2 regions of the Nocardioides sp. NBC_00368 genome follow, and region 2 is predicted to be linked to the other one. Evidence: predicted binding sites of a transcription regulator. Region 2 holds the regulator's gene; the other holds the start of a gene.
The links. Region 2 encodes LexA, which represses DNA repair genes until DNA is damaged. Its sites were predicted from a motif close to TCGAACANNTGTTCGA; they were not measured.
Positions count from the first base shown of each region.

Region 1 (8,843 bases), 1.7 Mb from region 2:
CGGCAGCCTGGGCCGAGGACGCGCTGGCCGCCTACCTGGAGGCCGACGTGGTCGCCGAGGTCGCCCGGCTGGTGCGGTTGACCGAGACCCACGACCCGGAGCCCGACGACCACAGCGGCCGAGTGCTCTCCGACGCCGACCTGGCGATCCTGGCGGCCCCGGCGGAGCGCTACGAGGAGTACGTCGCGACGGTCCGTGAGGAGTATCAGCACCTGTCCGACGAGGAGTTCCGCGACGGTCGCGCCCAGGTTCTGGAGCGGCTGCTGGAAAAGGAGTCGCTCTTCTCGACACCCTTCGCGCGGATCAGCTGGGAGGCCGCCGCGCGGGCCAACATCTCGGCCGAGATGGAGACCCTCACCACATATCTGTCACCTGACCGATAACAATTCGCCCGGTCGGTCGGACCGGTGGCAGAATTTCGTGGTGAGCTTCCAGACGTACGCCGACCTGTGGCGGATTCCTGACGTTCGCCGCATCCTCGTGCTGGGTCTGTTCCTGCGGATCCCGATGCCGGCGTCCTCTGTCATCGTGACCCTGCACGTGGTCGGCCCGCTGGACCGCTCCTACGCCGAGGCCGGCCTGGTCTCGACGGTGCTGGCGATCGCGATGGCGATCTCAGGGCCCTGGCTCGGCCGGCTCCTCGACCGCCTCGGCCTGCGGCGTACGCTCCTGCTGCCGCTGGCCATCCTCCCGATCGCCTGGTCGATCGCGCCCTGGGTCGGCTACCTTCCGCTGATCGCGCTGATCGCCGTCGCCGGGCTCTTCACCGTGCCGTCCTGGTCGATCGTGCGCCAGGTCGTGCTCCGCTCGGTCGAACCCGGGCAGCGCACCGCGGCGCTCAGCGCCGACGCAATCATGACGGAGCTCGCCTTCATGGTCGGGCCGGTGATCGGCGTGCTCAGCGCCAGCTACCTCGGCACCTCGTGGGCGCTGCTGGTGACCCAGTGGCTCGGGATCGCTGCGGCCATCGTGCTGTGGCTGCTCAACCCGAGCATCACCGAGGGCGAGCCGGCCGTACCGAGCGACGCGGTCCCCAGCGACTCCGGTGTCCCGGCTCGCCGCTTCGCACTTCCGTCGTGGGTCAGCCCGGGCGTCGTACTCCTCCTCGCCGGCACCTTCACCGCCTCGCTCATCCTCATCGCCGAGGACCTCGGCACCGTCGCCGCGATGCGCGACTTCGACCGCACCGCCCTCCTCGGCCTGGTGATGGCGATCTGGGCCCTCGGTTCCCTGGTCGGCGCGCTCGTCTACGGCGCGCTCAACCGCCACCCGTCCGCCGCGGTGATGCTCGTCCTGCTGGGCGCGACCACGGTGCTCACCGCGTTCGCCTGGGACACGATCTCGTTCGCCGCGCTGCTCCTGCTCAGCGGCTTCTTCTGCGCGCCGACCCTGACCGCGGCGCTCGAGGCGATCACCAGCCGCGTCCCCTCGACCGTACGCGGCGAGGTGATGGGCTGGCACGGCTCGGCGATCACCCTCGGCAGCGCCGTCGGCGCACCCACCGCCGGGTTCGCCATCGACCTGATCGGCTGGCAGGGCGGGTTCGTCCTCGGCGGCGGGCTCGGCCTGCTCATCGCGGCGGCCATCTGGCTCACCGTGCGTCGGATGTCCACCCCTTCGGCCGAGGCGTCGGTCCCGCCGGGCGAGAAGTCGCCCGCGCCGGCCGAGTAGTCACCGCGGCGCCCTCTGGGCCGACGTATGTGACGCCTCAGCCGGGGGTGACGCCTCCGCGCTTCGCGCGGTCACCCCTCGGCTATCGGGGTTTGCGGCGGCGCAGGCCGGCCGCGAGGAGTGCGGAGACCAGCGCTCGGGAGGTGACCTCGACCGCACCGGCGGCGACCATGTCGTCGTACGCCTCGGCCGGCACGTCGTAGTGATCCCGGTCGAACCCGCGGGCCGGGATCCCCATCCGGCTCGCGAAGGCGTGCAGCTCCTCGTAGGAGGTGTCACTGGCCAGGTGCGACCACATCCGGCCACGGCTCGGCACGTTCGGCGGATCGATCAGAATCACAGGCTGCATTGTTGGCGATTGCTCCGCAATTCGCGAGCGCTTCCGCTTGACCCTCGTCTTCCTCCGCTCCGCTCGTCGCTACGCTCCTCCCTCCGCTGCGTCCAGACGAGGGACGCTCCAGCACTGGATTGTTGGCGATTGCTCCGCAATTCGCGAGCGCTTCCGCTTGACCCTCGTCTTCCTCCGCTCCGCTCGTCGCTACGCTCCTCCCTCCGCTGCGTCCAGACGAGGGACGCTCCAGCACTGGCCTGTTGGCGATTGCTCCGCAATTCGCGAGCGCTGAATCGCTTCTCGCCTCCTTGACCGGTGGGCGAGAATGGTCGGTGATGAACACGACAGTGCTGTTCGAGGCTCGGGCGAGGGTGCTCCATGACCTCGATGCGCGCGGACTCGCAGGGGCGGCGGCCGTGTCGGCCCTCGAGGACGCGATGACCGAGCGCGGCTGGTGGGTTGAGCAGTGGCCGGAGGGGAAGGCGTACGTCGCGGGCCTGGTCGCCCAGGACGTGCAGGACGTGCTCTTCGACGAGAGCTCCGAGCGCTGGCCCGTGTGCACGCTCTGTCCGCCCGAGGCGCCGGTGCACTCGCTCCACATCACCCCCGACCTGGGCGGCCCGGACCCGATCTGGGTCTGCGAGGAGAGCGGCGACGTGGTCGCGCCGCTCGGCGACCTCTGAGCCGCAGGCGTCAGGAGGGGCCGAGCTGCAGGTGCAGCGCGTAGCGGTCGGCGCGATAGACCGAGCGGCAGACCTCGACGTAGCGATCCCCTGCGACCGACTTCCGCTGTCTGCGGAGCACAGGCACACCGACCGAGAGGCCGAGCAGCGTGGCCTCCTCGATGTTGGCCACGTCGGCTCGGAACGTGTCGTCGACCCACGAGGGGCGCATGTGCCGGCGGGCAAGCTCGGCGTAGAGGCTGGTCGGCGTGGTGCGCTCGAGCATCCCGGGCACGATCGCCTCGTCGAGGTAGACGTCCTCGATACAGATCGGCACCCCGTCGCCGCGGCGCAGACGCCGCCAGTGGACGACGGCCGCGCCCTCCTTGATCGCCAGCGCACGCGCGATGGTGGGCCCGGCCTTCTCCCGGCCGAGCAGCAGCGTCTCGGAGGAAGCCTGCATCCCCCGGCGAGCCATCTCCTCGCTGAACCCGAGCACCGGACTCTGCGCCCGCGGCGGACGCGCCACGAACGTGCCCCGGCCCGGGATCCGGACCAGCAGACCGTCGGCGACGAGCGCGTCGAGCGCCTGCCGCACGGTCGCCCTGGCGACGCTGAACTTCTGGACCAGCTCGCGCTCCGAGGGCGCGGACGCACCCGGGCTCTCCCCGATGACCAGCTCCCGGACGTACTCCCGGATCTGGACGTGCTTGAGCGAACGCTCACCGTCGACCGACCGGACCATGAGCAGAGCGTAGGTGTACACATGGCGTACGGTCCCGGGTTTGGTCAAGTTGTGACATTGCAATGAGATGAGGCGGATCAGGTGCAACGAAACCCGAATGCAGGATTTCGCTAGAACACATGTTCGATCCCGAGGTATGCTGCAAGGGTGGACTTCCAGGGAACACTCTTCGCCCCCACCGACGACGAGACCACCGAGACGACCTACGAGCGGATCCATCTGGACCGCGGAGCCTGGGTGGACGTCGCCCGCGGCTGGCTGCCTGATCCCGACGACGTCTTCGCGGCCCTGGTCCACGACGTCCCATGGCGCGAGGAGCGTCGACAGATGTACGACCGCGTCGTCGACGTGCCCCGACTCCTGCACACCTACCTGCAGGGCGACCCGCTCCCCCACCCGCGGCTCGCCGAGGCCCGCGGCCGCCTCACCGCTCATTACCTGCCCGAGCTCGGCGAGCCGTTCGTGACCGCGGGCTGCTGCTACTACCGCAACGGCAACGACTCGGTCGCCTGGCACGGCGACAGGATCGGTCGCGGTCGCAGCAACGACACGATGGTCGCGATCGTCTCCGTCGGCGACCCGCGCCGTCTGGCGCTGCGGCCCCAGGGCGGCGGCAAGGGCATGAGCATCGAGATGGGCCACGGCGACCTGGTCGTCATGGGCGGCTCCTGCCAGCGCACCTGGGAGCACGCCATCCCCAAGGTCTCCTCCGCCGGCCCCCGGATCTCGGTCCAGTTCCGGCCCCGCAACGTCTTCTGAGACTGGCTCAGGAGGCTGCGACGCCGTCCAGGAGGTTGGCGACAAGGGCGGTGGCGAACTCGCGGGTGACGGGCTCGTCGGGGATGAGCAGCCGGTGGTAGACGGATCCCCAGAGCTGGTCGATGAGGACGCGTACGTCGACGTCGGAGCGGAGCTGGCCGGCTTCCTGGGCGCGGGTGAGGCGCTCCACGGCCAGGCGACGGCGCTCGGCGGAGTAGAGCGCTCGGTAGGCGGCCGCCAGCTCCGGGTCTGTCTGCGCTTCCCCGATCAGCTGGAGAAGCGCAGACCCGCCCTTCGTCTCGGTCATCACTGCGACGAAGGCATGCAGCTGGCTGAGGAGATCGGTGCGGATGTCGCCGGTGTCCGGGAAGGCCAGGGTGTCCTCGACCGCATGGAAGTATCCGTCGAGGGCGAGCGCGCCCCGAGACGGCCACCACTTGTAGAGCGTGGTCTTGCTGACGCCCGCGACACGGGCCACCCGGTCGAAGGTGAGGTCGGCCATACCCTCGGTGAGGAGCAGTTCACCCGTCGCGCGAAGGATGTCGGCTCGGACCTCGTCGGCGGGTCGGCGGCCCCGTCCTCGGCGCGGCGGAACGTCCTCGGCGGTCATGATCCGCCCCCTTCTGATGTCGATCGGTGAGCCAGTGTATGGGGCACCAGCAGCAAGACGTCTCACCGAGCGATGGTGAGAAGGTCGGCGAGGTCGACGCGGGTGAGGAACTCGCGACGGACACGATCGGCCACGTCGGAGACCTCCTCCGAGCCGTCGTCAGCCGGATCGATGTGGACCCGGAACGGACGCTCACCGGCCGGCAGGGACACGATCCGAGCGATCTCGTCGGAGACCATCGAGGCGTCCGCGTCGGCCGGAGCCAGCGCGGCGAGCTTCTCGGCCACCTGGCCCATGAGCCCGGCGTAGCGCGTCTCGTACGCCGCCTCGACCGCCGTGTCGGCGGGCCGTCCGGAGTGCGCGAAGTGGTTCGTGCCGCTGGTGAACGAGCCGGGCACGACGATCGAGGTCTCCACACCCCACCGGGCCAGCTCACCGGCATAGGAGACGGCGAGGGAGTCCATGCCCGCCTTGGCCGCGAAGTAGGGGGCCAGGTAGGGCGGCGTACCGCCCTTGACCGAGGAGCTCGACACCCACACCACCAGGCCGGCACCCCGTGCCCGCATGCCCGGCAGCACCGCCCGGTTCACCCGCTGGGTCGAGAGCACGTTGACGTCGTAGAGCTCGGCCAGCTGCTCGGGCGTGAACGCCTCGGTCGGGCCGACCACCATGTGACCGGCGTTGTGGATGAGGACGTCGATGCGGCCGTGGTCGGCCTCGACCTGGGCGATGGCCGCATCCACCGAGTCCTGGGAGTTGACGTCGAGCTCGATCGCACGAAGGTCGACGCCGTGCTCGGTCGAGTAGTCGGCAGCGGCTCGAACAGCCGGGGCGTTGCGGCCGCCGGTCTCGCGCATCCCGGCATAGACGGTCTGTCCGGTCCGCGCGAGCGCGCGGGCGGTGAGGGCGCCGAAGCCGCTCGAGGCTCCGGTGATGACGACGATCTGATTCATGGCGTTGTCCTTCCTGCTGCTCGTCGACCCGGCTCAGACCATGCCGCCGTTGGCGTACACGACCTGGCCGTTGATCCACCGGCAGGGACCCGCGAGGAAGGCGACGACCTCGGCGATGTCCTCAGGCGTGCCGAGGCGGTGCAGCGGGTTCATGTTGGCCATCCGCTCGATGGTCTCCTCGTCCTTGTCGTCCAGGAACAGCGGCGTGGCGACCGGGCCTGGCGCGACCGCGTTGACGGTGATGTCGCGGCCGGCGAGCTCCTTGGCCAGCACCATGGTGAGGGCGTCGACAGCGCCCTTGGACGCGGTGTAGGCGGCGTACCCCGGCAGCGCGACCTTCTTGACCGAGGTCGAGAAGTTGATGACGGCGCCGCCGTCGCGGACCTGGTTCGCGGCGAGCTGCGAGACGACGAAGGTGCCGCGGATGTTGGTGCGGTGCATCCGGTCGAGGACATCCAGGTCCAGCGACGCGATCGGGCTCAGCGCCATGATCCCGGCGGTGTTGACGACGACGTCGATGCCGCCGAACGCCTCGCTGGTGGCCTTGAAGGCCTCGGCCATCGCGACCTCGTCCGCGACGTCGCCGCCGACTGCGATCGCCTGGCCGCCGGCCGCGGTGATCTCCGCGACGAGCTCCTCGGCCCGGCCGGCGTTGCCGGCGTAGTGAACGGCGACCGCGAAGCCGTCGCGGACGAGTCGCTCGACGACGGCCGTGCCGATGCCGCCCGAGCCGCCGGTGACGAGTGCGACGCGAGTGTTGGTGGTGCTGGTCATGGTGGTCTCCTTCAGGAGTCGATGTGAACGATGTGTCCATATAATCACAGATATGAACCGCCCGTCCACATATGTGTCTCATGCCACCTTCCGAAGGGTCCTCGCGGTTCGCGGAACGGGCTTTGGAGTGGGTCCCAGATGCGTTCCGTACGCTGGTAGGAAAGGATGGGACCGACAGCCGACGCCTCTGGAGCCGCCTTGACCACCACCGCACCAACCCTCGCCCCGCCATCCGCTGAGGAGATCGCCCGGGCGAAGGAGATCGTCGGGCGGATCAGCACCGCCTTCAGCAGCCGTGTGGTCGGCCAGGAACGCCTCAGGACGGCGCTCCTGATCGCGCTTCTCTCCGAGGGACACGTGCTGCTGGAGAGCGTGCCGGGGCTGGCCAAGACACTCGCCGCGAGCACGCTGAGCCAGACGGTCAAGGCGCAGTTCTCCCGGATCCAGTGCACCCCCGACCTGCTGCCGAGCGACATCATCGGCACCCAGGTCTACGACCAGCGCAACCACGAGTTCGAGACCCAGCTCGGACCGGTCCACGCCAACTTCGTGCTGCTGGACGAGATCAACCGAAGCTCCGCCAAGACCCAGAGCGCCATGCTCGAAGCGATGCAGGAACGCCAGACGAGCATCGCCGGCCACGTCCACCCGCTGCCGCGCCCGTTCATGGTGCTCGCCACGCAGAACCCGATCGAGGAGGAGGGCACCTACGTCCTCCCCCACGCCCAGATGGACCGGTTCCTGCTCAAGGAGATCGTCAACTACCCCAGCGACGGCGAGGAGCTCATCGTCCTGGAGCGCATCGAGGCCGGCACGCTCGGTCCCGACCACGAGGAGACCCGTCCGGTCGCCGACCCCGACGACGTGATCTGGCTCCAGGAGCTGACCAAGCGCGTCTACGTCGACCCGGCGATCAAGCGCTACATCGTCGCCCTCGTCCAGGCCACCCGCAACGCCCGCCAGCTGCTCGGGCCGGAGACGGGCTCCTACGTCGAGATCGGCGCGTCCCCGCGTGCCTCGATCGCGTTCCTGCAGGCGTCCCGCGCGGCGGCGCTGCTGCTCGGCCGTTCCTACGTCACCCCGGAGGACGTGCGCGAGCTGCGCCACAGCATCCTGCGCCACCGGCTCCACCTCAGCTTCGAGGCACTGGCGGAGAAGGTCCAGCCGGAGATGCTGGTCGACGCGCTGGTCCGCGCGGTCCCCAGCCCCTGAGCCGAGCCGACCTGAGCACCTGACCTGAGCACCGACATGGCGACGTACCTCCCCCGGATCCGCACGCGGCTGATGATCCATGCCCACCGCAAGGTCGTGGGCCTGCTCGACGGGGAGTACGCCAGCCTCCAGACCGGGCGCAGCATGGACTTCCACGACCTGCGGGAGTACGTCCCCGGCGACGACGTGAAGGACATCGACTGGAAGGCGACGGCCCGGTCCCGGAGCCTGCTGGTCAAGCGGTTCACGGCCGAGCGCCAGCATCTGGTGCTGCTGGCCATCTCCACGGGCCGGAGCATGGCCGCCCAGGCGACCGGCACCACGACCAAGCGTGACCTGGCGATCTTCACCGCCGGCCTGGTCGGCTGGCTGGGCGTACGCCACGGGGACAAGGTCGCGGTCGCCTACGGCGACTCGGAGACCCAGAAGCTCACCAAGCCCGCCGACACCGAGGTCGCGCTCGAGCGGGCGCTGGGGCAGGCCCACGACGCCATCACCCCCGATTCCGCCGAGGCGGACATCGTCGCCGTCCTGCGCCACATCGCCACCAACGTACGCCGCCGGGCGATCCTGCTCGTCGTCACCGACGAGCACTCGGTCAGCGACGAGATGGCCGCGATCCTGCGACGCCTCACCGTCCAGCACGAGGTGCTGGTCGCGGGCATCGACGACCTCGACCCGACCACCGCGGTGGCCGGCGCCGGCCCGACGGTCGACGTCGACACCGTCGCCGCCCTGCCGGGATGGCTCAGCGGCGACGCGGTCCTCCAGGCCCAGTACGCCGAGCTGGCCGCCGCCGAGGAGCACGGCCTGCGCAGCACGCTGGACCGCCTCGGCATCGCCTACCAGCGGGTCCGCGACGACACCACCGCCATCGGCGCCGTCTTCCATCTCCTGGAGAGGCACCGTCATGCGCGCCGGTAGCGTCCCGGAGGAGTTCCAGCAGCCGCTGGCCCACTCGGGCTGGTGGCTGGTGCTCGCGCTGGCGCTGCTCGCCGCGGTGGCGCTCTACTACCTCGCGGTCATCCTGCTGACCCGCAAGCGCCGCCCGGTCGTCGAGGTCGAGACGCCGTGGGTCCCCGAGCCGCGCGACCTGCGTGCCGAGCACCTGGCCGAGATCGACCGG
Region 1 covers NZ_CP107970.1:5,253,305-5,262,147, reverse strand. The annotation lists gene OG984_RS25130 (HD domain-containing protein) at 1-383, shown strand, start outside; gene OG984_RS25125 (MFS transporter) at 424-1,671, shown strand; gene OG984_RS25120 (DUF4031 domain-containing protein) at 1,754-2,020, opposite strand; gene OG984_RS25115 (hypothetical protein) at 2,338-2,685, shown strand; gene OG984_RS25110 (GntR family transcriptional regulator) at 2,696-3,430, opposite strand; gene OG984_RS25105 (alpha-ketoglutarate-dependent dioxygenase AlkB) at 3,557-4,168, shown strand; gene OG984_RS25100 (TetR/AcrR family transcriptional regulator) at 4,176-4,778, opposite strand; gene OG984_RS25095 (SDR family oxidoreductase) at 4,841-5,731, opposite strand; gene OG984_RS25090 (SDR family oxidoreductase) at 5,765-6,505, opposite strand; gene OG984_RS25085 (AAA family ATPase) at 6,704-7,717, shown strand; gene OG984_RS25080 (DUF58 domain-containing protein) at 7,754-8,641, shown strand; gene OG984_RS25075 (hypothetical protein) at 8,628-8,843, shown strand, end outside.
Region 1: a site for LexA is predicted at 3,521-3,536, ahead of OG984_RS25105 (alpha-ketoglutarate-dependent dioxygenase AlkB). Genes of this name have one in related genera too.

Region 2 (8,843 bases):
AGCCCAACATCGCGACCGCGCGGCGCGCGCCTCCGTTCCTACAGTGATCGTCACGCGCCGACCGTCCGGGCCACAGGGACGAAAGCCACCCATCGGAGGGCCGGAAGGCTGTCGGTGCTCCCACGTCATGGTTCCGAGGAGACCGACATCGATGCCGAGCCCGCTCACCCGGCGCCAATGTGCCTGACCCGTGGCCCGATGAGCTCGACGACGAGGCCGTACGCCTCGTACCGCAGGCGCGCCCTCGGTCGAACGGGATCTGTCGACGGTGGCGGCTGTAGCCGGAATGCTATTCGTGCGTCGTCTCCCATTCCTCGATGATCCAGGAACGGGTACGGGTTCGGTCAAGGAAGCGCGCTTCGTCCTCGGCTACGCCGGAGCCAGGTGCGTACACAGCAGCGATCCACTTGTCCCGAGTTGCTCGGTCCTCGAACTGCAAGCGGGTCATGACATCGAAGTCCGCGTCGGAGCTCCGCTCGTCAAGAGTGGGGAGATAACTGCGTGAATATGCTGCCGGAGCCGGCGCGACGCTCAGGATGAGCGGTACGTGGTGGTGCTCGTAATAGTCGATGAACTGGTCACGGCTCATCCCAGGGCGGGCCGTCAGCAGTGCGATGGATGTGATCATCGGAATCCTTCTCTGTGTGGCCGGCCATGGCGGCGAGTCTGCAACTTCTGGTCCAGGCGTCCAGTCGCCTCTCCGCTCCCGCGCAACGCAAGAGGGGCCACCGGCCGAAGTCGATGACCCCTCTCTGCAGGAGGTACTGGCGCTGACTCAGCGCCCGGCTATTGATGCATCAGATGCAATAGCGGAGGGTTTCAGCTGCAACCAGAGGTCGAGCCGCAGCCCTCGCAGACGTAGCAGGACCCGGCGGGGCGCATCTTGGTGCCGCAGGTGAAGCAGAGCGGGCTGTCGATGGCCATACCGCTGATCGACTCGAGCAGCTCGGCGGTGGTGTGGGCGGCCTTGGGCGCCTCCGCTGCAGGCGCCTCGGCGGGAGCCTCCTCCTCGACGTCGGCCTCGACGACCTCGGTCTTCGCCTCGACCTTGCGCTCCGGAGCCGGCTTCTGGACGAGCTCGGCGGCGGTGGTGCCGTTGCCGAGCTGCTCGTAGGAGCCGGTCTCGAGGTAGCGCTGACGCTCGTCGGCGGAGTAGATGCCGAGAGCCGAGCGGTCCTCGAAGGACATGTAGTCCAGCGCCAGGCGGCGGAAGACGTAGTCCATGAGCGACTGCGCCATGCGTACGTCCGGGTCGTCGGTCAGACCGGCGGGCTCGAACTTCAGGTTGGTGAACTTGGAGACGTACGTCTCCAGCGGAACGCCGTACTGGAGGCCGACGGACACCGCGATGGAGAAGGCGTCCATGACACCGGCCAGGGTCGAGCCCTGCTTGCCGAGCTTGAGGAAGACCTCTCCGAGCTCGCCGTCGGCGTGCGCACCGGAGGTCATGTAGCCCTCGGCGCCACCGACCGTGAAGGAGGTGGTGCGCGAGACGCGGGACTTCGGCAGGCGCTTGCGGGTCGGGGCGTAGACGATCTTCTCGATGATCTTCTCGACGACCTCGGGCTCGACCTCGGCCTCGGGAGCCGGAGCAGCAGCGGTGGAGAGACCCTGGTCCTTCTTGGCGTTCTCCGACTTGCCGTCGGCCAGCGGCTGGCCGACCTTGCAGTTGTCGCGGTAGATCGCGGTGGCCTTCAGGCCCAGCTTCCACGACTCCATGTAGACCTGCTCGATGTCCTCGACGGTCGCGGACTCGGGCAGGTTGACGGTCTTGGAGATCGCGCCGGAGAGGAACGGCTGGGTCGCCGCCATCATGCGTACGTGGCCCATCGGCTGCAGCGCGCGCTTGCCCATCGCGGTGTCGAAGACCTCGTAGTGCTCCTGGCGCAGGCCGGGGGCGTCGACGACGTGGCCGTGCTCGGCGATGTAGGCGACGATCGCCTCGATCTGCTCGGCCTGGTAGCCCAGCTTGGTGAGGGCCCGCGGGATCACCTGGTTGACGATCTGCATCGAGCCGCCACCGACGAGCTTCTTGAACTTGACCAGCGAGAAGTCGGGCTCGATGCCGGTGGTGTCGCAGTCCATCATGAAGCCGATGGTGCCGGTCGGCGCGAGCAGCGAGGCCTGGGCGTTGCGGAAGCCGTTGACCTTGCCGATCTCGACGACGTCGTTCCACACCTTCGTCGCCGCGTCGATGATGTTGCGGTCGACCGGGTTGATCGAGCGGACCGCGTCGTTGGCGGCCTGGTGCTTGCGCATGACCCGCTGGTGGGCCTCGGCGTTGCGGGCGTAGCCGGCGTACGGACCGACGACGCCGGCCAGCTCGGCCGAGCGCTTGTAGCCGGCACCGGTCATCAGCGAGGTGATGGCGGCGGCCATGGTGCGGCCGCCCTCGGAGTCGTACCCCAGACCCATCGCCATCAGCAGGGCGCCGAGGTTGGCGTAGCCGATGCCGAGCTGGCGGTAGTCGCGGGTGGTCTCGCCGATCGCCTCGGTCGGGAAGTCGGCGAAGCAGATGGAGATGTCCATCGCGGTGAAGACGACCTCACAGGCCTGCTGGAAGCGCACGGCGTCGAAGGTGTCGTCGTCCTTGAGGAACTTCAGCAGGTTGAGCGACGCCAGGTTGCACGAGGAGTTGTCGAGCGACATGTACTCCGAGCACGGGTTGGAGCCGGTGATCCGGCCCGTCTCCGGGTTGGTGTGCCAGTCGTTGATGGTGTCGTCGTACTGCAGACCCGGGTCGGCACACTCCCACGCGGCGACCGAGATCTTGCGGAACAGCTCGCGGGCGTCGATCTCCTCGATGACCTCACCGGTCGTACGCGCCCGGAGACCGAACTTCTTGCCCTCCTCGACCGCGCGCATGAACTCGTCGGAGACGCGCACCGAGTTGTTGGCGTTCTGGTACTGCACGGACGAGATGTCCTTGCCACCCAGGTCCATGTCGAAGCCGGCGTCGCGCAGGGCGCGGATCTTGTCCTCCTCGCGCGCCTTGGTCTCGACGAACTCCTCGATGTCGGGGTGGTCGACGTCGAGGACGACCATCTTCGCCGCACGACGGGTGGCGCCGCCGGACTTGATGGTGCCCGCGGACGCGTCGGCGCCGCGCATGAAGGAGACCGGACCGGAGGCGGTGCCGCCGGAGGACTTCAGCAGCTCCTTGGAGGAGCGGATTCGGGAGAGGTTGAGACCGGCACCGGAGCCGCCCTTGAAGATCAGGCCCTCCTCCTTGTACCAGTTCAGGATCGAGTCCATCGAGTCGTCGACCGAGAGGATGAAACAGGCCGAGACCTGCTGGGGGGACTCGGTGCCGACGTTGAACCAGACCGGCGAGTTGAACGCGAAGTGCTGGTTGACCAGCAGCCAGGTGAGCTCGCGACCGAAGAGGTCGGCGTCGGCCTCGGAGGCGAAGTAGCCGTTCTCCTTGCCGGAGGCGACGTAGGTGTTCACGACCCGGTCGATCAGCTGCTTCAGGCTCTGCTCACGCTTGTCGGTGCCGATGGCACCGCGGAAGTACTTGGTCGTGACGATCGTCGAGGCGTTGATCGACCAGAAGTCGGGGAACTCCACTCCGGTCTGCTCGAAGACGGTCTCCCCGGTCTTCCAGTTCTTCTGGACGACGTCGCGTCGCTCCCAGGTGATCTCGTCGTACGGGTGGACGCCCTCGGTGCTGAAGATCCGCTCGATCTTCAGCCCGGCGCCCGCCTTCGACGATGCCTGTGCCTCTGCTGCCGTGTCTGTCATTTCGTTCCCCCTGTTGTCATCGATCGCTGTGCCGTACTGCTGGTCGGTGCTGATGGTGGAGTCTCCTGTAGCGCCCGTTCGGGCTTCGTGCGTCGTGCTGTTGTTGTGCTGGATGGCCCGGACAGGTCGCTTCCCCACGGCCTGCCCGGGCCGGTCTGTGGCGCCATCGTTGCGAATGGCCGTGGGATCTAGTCGCTGCCCACCGGGGCCTCGACCGGATGTTCTGCCTCGAAGTCCTGGACTTCCCGTTCCGTACGCAGCATCTGGATCTCGCGCTCGAAGTCGTCGGCCGACCCGAAGGCCCGGTAGACGCTCGCGAAGCGCAGGTAGGCCACCTCGTCGAGCTCGCGCAGCGGCGCGAGGATCGCCAGCCCCACCTCGTGGCTGGGAACCTCGGCCAACCCCTGGCTCCGCAGCGCCTGCTCGACCTCCTGGCCGAGGCAGGCGAGCTGGTCCTCGGTGACCGGGCGGCCCTTGCACGCCTTGCGTACGCCGTGCACCGCCTTGTCGCGGCTGAACGGCTCCGCCGCGCCGGAGCGCTTGGCCACCATCAGCTGCATCTGCTCGACGGTCGTGAACCGCTTCCCACATTCCTGGCAGACCCGACGGCGCCGGATCTGGCCGCCGTCCTCGGCCACGCGGGAGTCGAGCACCTTGGTGTCGCTGTGTCGGCAGAACGGACAGTGCACGGTCGAGCCCCTCTCGTGAAGCCTTGTGGATCCAGGCCGTCTCAGCGGCGGCCCGAGCCTGTGGAACCTGTGGAATTGAGCGTGAGTCCCTGTGGAACAACACCCCCATCGCTGTGGGTCATCCACCCGTTCATGTGAACTAGATGTGGATAACTACAGCGGTGTAACTACTAGATGTAGTGGTAACCGTACGCCCGCCCCTCAGCCGATGCAAGCGAGCGTCGCGTTTCCCCGTGCGCCCGGCGTGTCGCCGGTCAAACACCGAAAGATTCCGGTTCAGCGGCGACGCGCTGGCCCAGATGGGTAAGAATGACCCCGTGACAAACATCTCCGGAGGAAATCGCGTCGGGTCGCGGAGAGGCACGCGCCCCAGAAGCGGTCCCCGGCCACCGTTCATCTTGCCTGCGATCGCGACGCTGGCATTCCTCGTCATCTGGGGAGTGCTGGTGTGGGTCGCCGTCGGTTTCGGGGCCGACGCACGAGGAGGCGAATTCGGCGCCTGGGTGAAGCTCGCCATCGCTGCCGTCGTCGCAGTCGCCTGTCTCTTCCTGACCTTCACCTTCGCCGGGAAGGCCTGGCGGGCCCTCACCGGCTCCCCCACCCCACCGCCCGCCGACGACTACACCGGAAGCCACTCCAACGCCTACGTCGAGGAGCAGGACTACCCGGAGCAGCCCTACGGCGACCAGACGACCTACATGGAGCAGGACTACTACGGCACCGGCTCCTACGGCTACGAGGACACCGGCTCCTACGGCCGACACAGCTCCGACACCGGGAGCCAGTCTCCCTACGGTGACACCGGCAGCCGCTCGGCCTACACCGATACCGGCTCCCAGTCGCCCTACGGCTATACGAGCAGCTCCTCGGACTTCGGCACCACCGGGAGCCGGTCGGCCTACGGCACGCCGAGCTACCAGCCCCCGACGCCGACACCGCCGAGCACCCCGCCCTACTACACGAGCCCGCCGACCCCGGCTTCCACGCCGACGAGCTCCCCGGCGTACGGCTCTCAGGGCTACGGCACGGACAGCTACCCCACCCAGCAGGCCGGCTCGTCCCAGTATCAGTCCGGCGCCTACCAGGCTCCGACCAGCTACGGCCAGACCGGCTCGAGGGCTCGGCTGACCCAGGATCCCGCAGCGACGCAGGCGATGCCCACCCAGCGGCAGCCCCAGGAACCGCCGGCCGCCCAGCCGGACGACGAGTGGCCACCGCGTCACACCACCCGCAACAAGCAGTGGCCGCCACCCGAGCCGGACACCCCCTACCGCGGGCGTCACTGACGACGACCGCCAGGACAGCGAGAGTGCTGCAGACGCTTCCCATCGTCTGCAGCACTCTCACTTTTTCCCCGGTTGCCGGCCGCCAGGGTCGAAGGAGCAGCCGGACATCTGTCGGCGCCTCTACGGCGCGGTCGGAACGATCAGGGTCTGCCCGGACACGAGCATCGAGGACTCGAGACTGTTGAGCTCTTTGATCCTCTGCTCCATCTCCCGAATCGAAGCGTCGGTCCCGGCGACCGCTTCCGCGGAGATGTCCCAGAGCGTGTCGCCATCACCGACGACCATCGTGTGGGCGGCGGGGGCGGGGCTTTTGTCGGCATCACCGTCCACCGCGAAGGCCACTCGCGCCCCGACGAACGCGATCGCGAAGAGCACGACGAGCGCGAAGGCGAACACGACGATCCGCCCACGACGGGTGAGCCGCACCGTCGAGCGACGCACCTCCCGCACGGGCCGGGGCGGCTCGGCTACGGGCAGCACATAGACGGTTGCACTCATCACGGCCTCCAGTTCACAAGTCTCTCGATCACGTGTTCGATCGAGCACATGTTCGAAGGTAGATCACGTGTTCGAACAACGCAAGTAGCGACGCCAAGAATTTTCGAACGCCGACACGCACTTCGAACGAGATCGAACAGATGTTTGATGTCGTGGTGCCAGAGGGACTAATGTGATGACATGACCACGCAGAAGACAGGCACCGGATCAGGCGGTTCGAAGAAGAGCCGCGTCCGCGAGCTGCCCGACGGGCCGCCGGACGCGACCGGGCTCACGCCGCGTCAGCAGCGCATCCTCGCTCACCTGCGCGACAGCATCGAGCAGCGCGGCTACCCGCCCAGCATGCGCGAGATCGGCGCCGCCGTCGGGCTGACCAGCACCAGCAGCGTCGCCCACCAGCTGCGCGCGCTGGAGCAGCGTGGTCTGATCCGCAAGGACCCGAAGCGACCCCGTGCCCTCGAGGTCTTCCTCCCCGAGGTGATGGCCCACCGCAAGGCCATGTCCGGCGAGGAGACCGAGCCGGCGATCGCGGCCGAGGCCGTCGTCAACCCCAACCCCGACGCCGCCATGGTTCCCCTGGTCGGTCGGATCGCGGCCGGTGGCCCGATCCTGGCCGAGGAGACCTCGAGCCAGCAGAGCGTCGAGGACGTCTTCCCGCTGCCCAAGCAGCTGGTCGGCAACGGCGACCTCTTCCTGCTCTCGGTCTCCGGTGACTCGATGGTCGACGCGGCGATCTGCGACGGCGACTTCGTGGTCGTGCGCCAGCAGCCGACCGCGGAGAACGGCGAGATCGTGGCCGCGCTGATCGACGGCGAGGCGACGGTCAAGACGCTCTCCCGCAAGGACGGCAAGGTCTGGCTGCTGCCGCACAACGCGGCGTACGAGCCGATCGACGGCACCCACGCGACGATCCTCGGCAAGGTGACGGCGGTCCTGCGCAGCCTCTGAGTCCTCCGCCACACCTCTCGGAACCAGTCCGGGAACACTGCGTGAAATCCAGCCGCCGGCCCATGACAGGGCCGGCGGCTGCGTCGTTCCATACGGCGTGACCCAGAGCAGCACGCCCCAGACGCAGATCGACCGCCGCACCCTCATCGCCGCCGGGCTGGCCACCGCCGCAGGAGCCGGGGTCGTGGCCCTGCCGGCGCCCGCCGAGGCGGCGGGAACCACACTCAACCACTTCCAGCACGGCGTCGCCTCCGGCGACCCACTCCCGGATCGTGTGGTCATCTGGACCCGGATCACGCCCACCGCCGAGGCGACTCCGGGGTCCGGCCTGGGCGAGGAGATCCTGGTCCGCTGGGAGGTTTCGCCGACCGCGGATTTCAGCCGGGTCATCGCGAAGGGCTCCCACCAGACCGGACCCGAGCGCGACCACACCGTGAAGCTCGACGTCACCGGCCTCTCCCCCGAGAGCTGGTACTTCTACCGCTTCACCTACAACGGCCGGACCAGCCGCGTCGGTCGCACCCGCACCGCTCCGGCCGCGGACGCGACCCCGGACAACGTACGTTTCGGGGTGGTCTCCTGCTCCAACCTGCAGGCCGGCTGGTTCGCCGCCTACCGCCACCTCGCCGGGCGTGACGACCTGCACGCGATCCTCCATCTGGGCGACTACCTCTACGAGTACGGTCCCGGTGAGTACGGCTACGGCATGGCCAACGAGGACATCCGCCCGCACGAGCCGGCCCACGAGATGCACACCCTGGCCGACTACCGGATCCGGCACGCGCAGTACAAGCGCGACGCCGACCTCGCCGACGCCCACGCACACCTGCCGTGGATCGTGACCTGGGACGACCACGAGTCGGCCAACGACGCCTGGCTGCTGGGTGCGGAGAACAACGAGCCCGGCGAGTACGACTGGATCGAGCGCAAGACCAACGCCAACCAGGCCTACGACGAGTGGATGCCGCTACGTGTCGACGGCACTGCCGTCGTCGAGACCGGTGGCCACCTCCACGACCGCATCTACCGGCGGCTGAGGTTCGGCACCCTGCTCGAGCTGAGCATGCTCGACCTGCGCTCCTACCGCTCCGAGCAGGTCGCCCGAACCGATCTGGCCGGCGTCGACGACCCCGACCGTACGATCACCGGCGACGAGCAGCTGGAATGGCTCAAGGAGGGGCTGCTCACCGACGCCCGGTGGAAGATCGTCGGCAACCCCGTCATGATCGCGCCGGTCACGTTCGCGGCCCTCCCGAAGAGCCTGGTCAGCCCGGTCAACGACGTCACCGGGCTACTCCCCGACAACGGCATCGCCTACAACGTCGACCAGTGGGACGGCTACACCGCGGACCGCACCGAGCTCTTCGAGCACATCCGCAACAACGCGATCACGGACACGGTCTTCGTCACCGGCGACATCCACTCGGCGTGGGCCTGCGACCTGCCGTACGACTCCGCCGTCTACCCGCTCGGCAGGACCGCCGGCGTCGAGTTCGTCGCCACCTCGGTGACCTCGAACAACCTCAAGGACATCCTCGGCGCTCCGCGCCGCACGGTGAGCGTGACGGTCGAGAACATCATCAGGACCGCCAACCGCCACGTCCGCTACCTCAACTTCGACGACCACGGCTTCTCGGTCCTCGACGTGACCCGCAACCGGGCCCAGATGGACTGGTAC
Region 2 covers NZ_CP107970.1:3,517,397-3,526,239, forward strand. The annotation lists gene OG984_RS16750 (EthD domain-containing protein) at 290-628, opposite strand; gene OG984_RS16755 (vitamin B12-dependent ribonucleotide reductase) at 820-3,744, opposite strand; gene nrdR (transcriptional regulator NrdR) at 3,933-4,433, opposite strand; gene OG984_RS16765 (hypothetical protein) at 4,832-5,719, shown strand; gene OG984_RS16770 (LysM peptidoglycan-binding domain-containing protein) at 5,840-6,217, opposite strand; gene lexA (transcriptional repressor LexA) at 6,398-7,165, shown strand; gene OG984_RS16780 (alkaline phosphatase D family protein) at 7,263-8,843, shown strand, end outside.